Regions from separate parts of the Pseudomonas tohonis genome, predicted to be linked through region 2. Evidence: predicted binding sites of a transcription regulator. Region 2 holds the regulator's gene; the other holds the start of a gene.
The links. The regulator LexA, encoded in region 2, represses DNA repair genes until DNA is damaged. The targets are predictions, from matches to a motif close to CTGTNTNNNNANACAG.
Positions count from the first base shown of each region.

Region 1: recN (DNA repair protein RecN) is a predicted target of LexA. The motif match lies at 1,704-1,719, and genes of this name have one in related genera.

Region 1 is NZ_AP023189.1:5,768,402-5,771,806, reverse strand. It holds gene recN (DNA repair protein RecN) at 8-1,681, opposite strand; gene grpE (nucleotide exchange factor GrpE) at 1,834-2,403, shown strand; gene dnaK (molecular chaperone DnaK) at 2,504-3,405, shown strand, end outside.
Region 2 is NZ_AP023189.1:1,973,603-1,977,007, reverse strand. It holds gene nagZ (beta-N-acetylhexosaminidase) at 1-235, opposite strand, end outside; gene HSX14_RS09140 (L,D-transpeptidase) at 244-768, opposite strand; gene HSX14_RS09135 (TetR/AcrR family transcriptional regulator) at 812-1,519, opposite strand; gene lexA (transcriptional repressor LexA) at 1,760-2,368, shown strand; gene sulA (SOS-induced cell division inhibitor SulA) at 2,380-2,847, shown strand; gene HSX14_RS09120 (hypothetical protein) at 2,937-3,170, opposite strand; gene HSX14_RS09115 (DUF6586 family protein) at 3,242-3,405, opposite strand, start outside.

The DNA.
Region 1 (3,405 bases), 3.0 Mb from region 2:
GGAGGAGTCAGCCCTGTGCGCTGGTGACCATCTTCCTGGCGTGGGCGATGGACTCTTCGGTGAGGTCCAGGCCGCCGAGCATGCGGGCGATTTCTTCGATGCGCGCCGCCTCGGTGAGATTGGTCACGGCGGTGCGGGTTTCCTTGCTGCCGCGCACCTTGTGCACGAACAGGTGGTTGTGGCCTTGCGCCGCCACTTGCGGCAGGTGCGTCACGGTGAGCACCTGGCCACGTTCACCGAGCCGGCGCAGCAACTGGCCGACGACTTCCGCGGTGGGGCCGCCGATGCCCACGTCCACTTCGTCGAACACCAGTGTGGGGACGCGGGATGTCTGCGCGGTGATCACCTGGATAGCCAGGCTGATGCGCGACAGCTCGCCACCCGAGGCGACCTTGGCCAGGGCCTTGAGAGGTTGGCCGGGGTTGGCGCTGACCAGGAATTCGACCTGCTCCAGGCCGTTGGCCTGCGGGTCCTGGCTCTGGATCGGGTGCAGTTCGATGGTGAAGCGTCCGCCGGGCATGCCCAGGCGCTGCATCTCGGCTTCCACTGCCTTGGCCAGCTTGCCGGCGGATTTGCCACGCAGCTTGCTGAGTTCTCCGGCCTTGGCCTGGTAGTGGCGGGTGTAGGACGCGAGCTCTTCGGTCAGGCGCTCGACCGCTTCGTCATCCGCATTCAGCGCTTCGATCTCCTCCAGCAGCGATTGCTGCAGGCTGGCCAGTTCGCTTGGATGAACGCGGTGTTTGCGCGCGAGCGTGTAGATGGTGTCGAGGCGCTCTTCCAGTTGCTGCTGGCGTTGCGGGTCGGCGTCGAAATGATCGATGAAGCGATTGATCTCGCCGACCGCTTCCTCCACCTGGATCTGCGCGCTGGCCAGCAGGTTGACGGCTTCGGCGATGGCGCCTTGCTGGGTGTTGAAGGCGGTCAGGCGGTTGAGGCTGGAGGTGAGGGCGCTGAGCACGTTGCCCGCGTCGCTCTCGCTGCACATGTCCAGCACCTGGCGGCAGCCTGCGAGCAGGCTTTCGGCGTTGGACAGGTTCTTATGCTCCTGCTCCAGCTGGTCGAGCTCGCAGTCGCCGAGGGCAAGATTCTCCAGCTCTTCCAACTGGTAGCTGAGCAACTGGTGGCGGGCGCGTTGTTCTTCGCCGCTGCGGGAGAGGCGTTCCAGTTCCTGGCGGGTCTGCTTCCAGCGTTGCGCGGCGAGTTGCACCTGGCGCGCCAGCTCGCTGGCACCGGCGAATTCGTCCAGCAGGCGACGGTGGGTGTCGAGCTTGAGCAGAGACTGGTGTTCGTGCTGGCTGTGGATGTCGATCAGCAGCTCGCCGAGGGTCTTGAGGTCGCCCTGTGGGCAGGGGGTGCCATTTATATAGGCGCGCGAGCGGCCTTCGGCGGTGATGACCCGGCGCAGGATGCAGGGGCCGTCGTTGTCCAGGTCGCGTTCGGCGAGCCAGGTGCGGGCCTCGGGGATGTCGTGCAGGTCGAAGCTGGCGAGGATGTCCGCCTTGTCCGCTCCCGGCCTTACCACGCCGCTGTCGGCACGATCGCCCAGGGTCAGACCCAGGGCATCGAGCATGATCGACTTGCCCGCGCCGGTCTCGCCGGTGATCACCGACATGCCGCCAGCGAGTTCGAGATCGAGGTGTTCGACGATGGCGTAGTTGTGAACGGAAAGGTGGACCAGCATGGCGGCACTCCCAGGGCGATGGCTGGGTATTTATACAGTGTTTGTTTTCCGCCTGACAATCACCCCGCCCCCTTGAACCGACAAATTGCGACCCCATATAGGCGGACAGATCGCCGGGTTATTGCCCGGCCCGTTTTTGAAAGGAGGAACGCATGGCTGACGAACAGACCCTGGACAACCAGAACCCTGAGGCGAACACCGCTACCGAGGCCGCCGGCGGCGAAGACCTCGTGACCCGTGTGCAGACGCTGGAAGAGCAGTTGGCCGCGGCCCAGGATCAGTCCCTGCGCGTTGCCGCCGAGTTGCAGAACATCCGCCGGCGCGCCGAGCAGGATGTGGAGAAGGCGCACAAGTTCGCGCTGGAGAAATTCGCCAATGACCTGTTGCCGGTGGTGGACAGCCTCGAGCGCGGCCTGGAGCTGAGCAGCGCCGAGGACGAGGCCATCAAGCCGGTGCGCGAGGGCATGGAACTGACCCTCAAGCTGTTCCACGACACCCTCAAGCGCTACCAGCTCGAGGCGGTCGATCCTCATGGGGCGCCGTTCAATCCGGAACACCATCAGGCGATGGCGATGCAGGAAAGCACCCATGTGGAACCGGGCACCGTGCTCAAGGTGTTCCAGAAGGGCTACCTGCTCAACGGCCGCCTGCTGCGCCCCGCCATGGTGGTGGTCAGCAAGGCGCCGGCCGAAGTGCCGCCGTCCATCGACGAGCAGGCTTGAAATCCGGGCTGCGGCCCCCATCTGTTTAACCAAGCGTATTCATGCTGCCGCGACTAGTGAAACGGGGTCTCGGCAAATCCAAAGTTTCGGGAGAGAGAACATGGGCAAAATCATCGGTATCGACCTGGGGACCACCAACTCCTGCGTCGCCATCCTGGAGAACGGCAACGTCAAGGTGATCGAGAACGCCGAAGGCACTCGCACCACGCCGTCGATCATCGCTTACACCAACGACGGCGAGATCCTTGTCGGCCAGTCCGCCAAGCGCCAGGCGGTCACCAACCCGCACAACACCCTGTACGCCGTGAAGCGCCTGATCGGTCGTCGCTTCGAAGAAGACGTCGTGCAGAAAGACATCAAGATGGTCCCCTACAAGATCGCCAAGGCCGACAACGGTGACGCCTGGGTCGAGGTGAAGGGCCAGAAGATGGCGCCGCCGCAGATTTCCGCGGAAGTGCTGAAGAAGATGAAGAAGACCGCCGAAGACTACCTCGGCGAGACCGTGACCGAAGCGGTGATCACCGTTCCGGCCTACTTCAACGACAGCCAGCGCCAGGCCACCAAGGATGCCGGTCGTATCGCCGGCCTCGACGTCAAGCGCATCATCAACGAGCCGACCGCGGCTGCGCTGGCCTATGGCATGGACAAGGCCAAGGGCGACCACACCGTGATCGTCTATGACCTGGGTGGCGGTACCTTCGACGTGTCGGTCATCGAGATCGCCGAAGTCGACGGCGAGCACCAGTTCGAGGTTCTGGCCACCAACGGCGACACCTTCCTGGGTGGTGAGGACTTCGACATCCGCCTGATCGACTACCTCGTCGACGAGTTCAAGAAAGAATCCGGCATGGATCTCAAGGGCGACCCCCTGGCCATGCAGCGCCTGAAGGAAGCTGCCGAGAAGGCCAAGATCGAGCTGTCCTCCAGCCAGCAGACCGACGTCAACCTGCCGTACATCACTGCAGACCAGACCGGTCCGAAGCACCTCAACGTGAAGATTTC
Region 2 (3,405 bases):
GCAGGCGCACGAACCCCTGGCGCAGACGCTGCACGCGCCCGCCTTCCTGGTCGACGGCGAGAATGAGGTCCGGGCGCAGGGCGCGGATGGAGGCGCAGAGTTCGCGCACCTGGCGCGGGTCCTCGATATTGCGCGCGAAGATGATCAGGCCGGCCACTTCCGGCTGCCGCAGGATCTGGCGATCCTCAGCGGTCAGCCAGGTGCCGCCGATGTCCAGCATCAGGGAGCCTTGCATGGGATTCCTTAGGAGAGTTCTGCCGCGGCCCAGTCAGGCCGGGGCGCTTCGTCGATCCGCACCGCACAATGGACGGGAACGCGGGGGAAGAGTTCAAGCAGGTCGGCATTGCGCAGGCGTACGCAGCCATGGGACAGCGGTACGCCCATGGGCTCGGTGTCCGGCGTGCCGTGCAGGTAGATGTAGCGACGCATGGTGTCGACCTTGCCCAGGCGGTTGCGCCCGGGCTCGCAACCGCTCAGCCAGAGGATGCGGCTGAGGATCCAGTCGCGACCGGGGAACTGCGCGTGCAACTCGGGCGTCCAGGTCTCGCCGGTCCAGCGACGGCCGCGCAGCACCGCACCTTGCGGCAGCCCCTCGCCGATCTTCGCTCGCACTTGGTGAAGGCCGCGAGGCGTACGATTGGAGCCACTCTGCTCACCGGCGCCGTTGAGCGCGGTGGAAACGGGAAGACGCAGCACCAGACGCTCTTTGGCGAAGCCGTAGAGGCGCTGGTCGGCGATGGAAATATGAAGGAGATCGAGGTCGGGCATGGGGCGCTAGCTTAGCCGATCCCCCTGCCCTCGCCCACCGGGATCAGGCCTTGGCAGGCGTACTCGGGGACTTGCTGCGCGGTTTCAGGACCGCTTTTGAAAGGGTTTCGTCGGACAGTCCGGTCTCGGCACGCATGCCGGCTGCCAGGAAGGGCACCATCAGGCGCATCACCTGTTCGATGGAAGTGTTCACGCCGAAATCGGTCTCGGCCATCGCGCGCAACGCCTTGATGCCGGACATGCTGAACGCGGCGGCACCGAGCATGAAGTGCACGCGCCAGAACAGCTCGAGTGGCGGCACCTTGGGCGCCGACTCGTTGACCAGCAGCATGTAACGACGGAAGACCTTGCCGTACACCTCTTCCAGGTACTTGCGCAGGTGGCCCTGGCTCTGGCTGAACGCCAGCCCCAGCAGGCGCATGAAGATGGACAGGTCATTACCGCTGCGTGGCTTCACCGCCAGCGCCTGCTCCACCAGCATCTCCAGCAGCTCTTCGAGCGTCGCGCGCGCCTCGCTCTTCGCCTGCCGGCGATCGAGCTCACGCTCCAGACTCTGGCAGAAAGGCCCGAGGAAGCGCGAGAACACCGCCTGGATCAGCGCCTTCTTCGAGCCGAAGTGATAATTCACAGCAGCCAGGTTCACACCCGCCTTGCTGGTGATCAAACGCAACGAAGTCTCGGCGAAGCCCTTCTCCGCGAACAGCTGTTCCGCAGCATCAAGAATGCGTTCGACGGTTTCCGACTGGGCCATGGCTCCTCCGCCTGACAAACACTTGTTTGAAACATACGTTTCAAGCCGCTGCCTTGTCAAGTCGCGCACACCACCTTCTGACGCCCCGGTCACGGCTCGCAAGCGCCATATTCACGCAAGACGACAGGCAAGTCACTAGAGCCACAAGCCACACGGCGAAAGGATGCAGAGAAGACTTGTTGCCAAGCGATGATCACTGTATATAATTCCAGTCACTGTATAAAAAGACAGAGCGCCGACATGCTGAAACTCACGCCCCGCCAAGCCGAGATCCTCGCGTTCATCAAGCGCTGCATCGAAGACAACGGCTATCCGCCCACCCGTGCGGAGATCGCCCAGGAACTGGGCTTCAAGTCGCCCAATGCTGCCGAAGAGCACCTCAAGGCGCTGGCCCGAAAGGGGGCGATCGAGATGACTCCCGGCGCCTCCCGCGGCATCCGCATCCCCGGCTTCGAGCCCAGCACCGAGGAAGACGGCCTGCCGATCATCGGTCGCGTTGCTGCCGGCGCTCCCATACTCGCCCAGCAGAACATCGAAGAATCCTGCCGGATCAACCCGGAGTTCTTCCATCCCCGCGCCGACTACCTGCTGCGCGTGAGCGGCATGAGCATGAAGGATGTCGGCATCCACGATGGGGACCTGCTCGCCGTCCATACCACCCGCGAGGCCCGCAACGGCCAGATCGTCGTAGCCCGCCTGGATGACGAGGTCACCGTCAAACGCTTCAAACGCGAGGGCAACAAGGTCTGGCTGATCGCCGAGAACCCGGATTTCGCACCGATCGAGGTGGACCTTCAGGAGCGGGATCTGGTCATCGAAGGCTTGAGCGTCGGCGTCATCCGCCGCTAACAGGAGGCGTCATGCAGTTCCCGCAATCGTTTGGCCGAACCCAACTACCGCTTTTCCATGACGCCATAGTCGCCAGCCCGGTGCCACTTGCGCTGGAACTCGACGAGCAATGGGAAGAGGAACCCGAAGCCTTCAGCGAGCTGTCGCTGAGCGGCGCTGCCGGGCATTGCCGCCACCTGCTAGCCCCCATCCTTCGCGAACTCAGCCAGGAGCAGGATGCCCGCTGGCTGACATTGATCGGCGCGCCCGCCAGCCTTACCCAGGGCTGGTTGCGGGATGCCGGGCTGAATCGCGAGCGTATCCTGCTCCTCGAGCCCCGGGGAGAGCGCAGTGCGCTGGAATTGACATGCGAAGCCCTTCGACTAGGCCGTAGCCACACCGTAGTCAGTTGGCTGCGTTTGAACCGGACGGAGAAACAGGCACTCGCCCAGGCAGCACGCCAGGGTGGCGCACAAAGCCTAAACATCCGGCTGGGATAGGAATCGAGCCCACGACCGGAACAAGGCCGCAATGGATTGGTAACAGTCGAGGGGAATAATCGGTTACGAAGGAGCCGACCAAGCGTCCATCAATGCAGGACGCGCGGGCCTTCGTCGTGATCCACTTCACCTTCAGCAAGACGACCGGCCATCTGTACGCCCACGTTGAGCATGGCCTTGGCGACTTCCAGGTGATGCCCTTGCAGGAACGCCTTGGCGTCGGAAGAGAAGTCCAGCGTAACCAACGCCTCCTCGTCTTCCGCGCGGCGCAGGATGATGCGGCCGTCGGGCAGCTCGACTATTTCCAGAAAGGACGTTGGCATGGGGTCATCTCTCCACTAAAGGCGGGCATTGTACCAGCCGGCTGACGGGCCGCCCTAGCCCATCGATCTACTCAGCACTCCGACAGCCCCTCACGGAAGCGCAACGCCAGTGCCTTCAAGTTCTGCCGCCACTCTTCCAAGGTCACCCCGGACAGAGGCGTCGGCTCGTCATCCACACTTACAGCCTGGATCAGCGGCATTGCCCGGTCGACCTTCGCCTTCTTTGGCGCCTGGG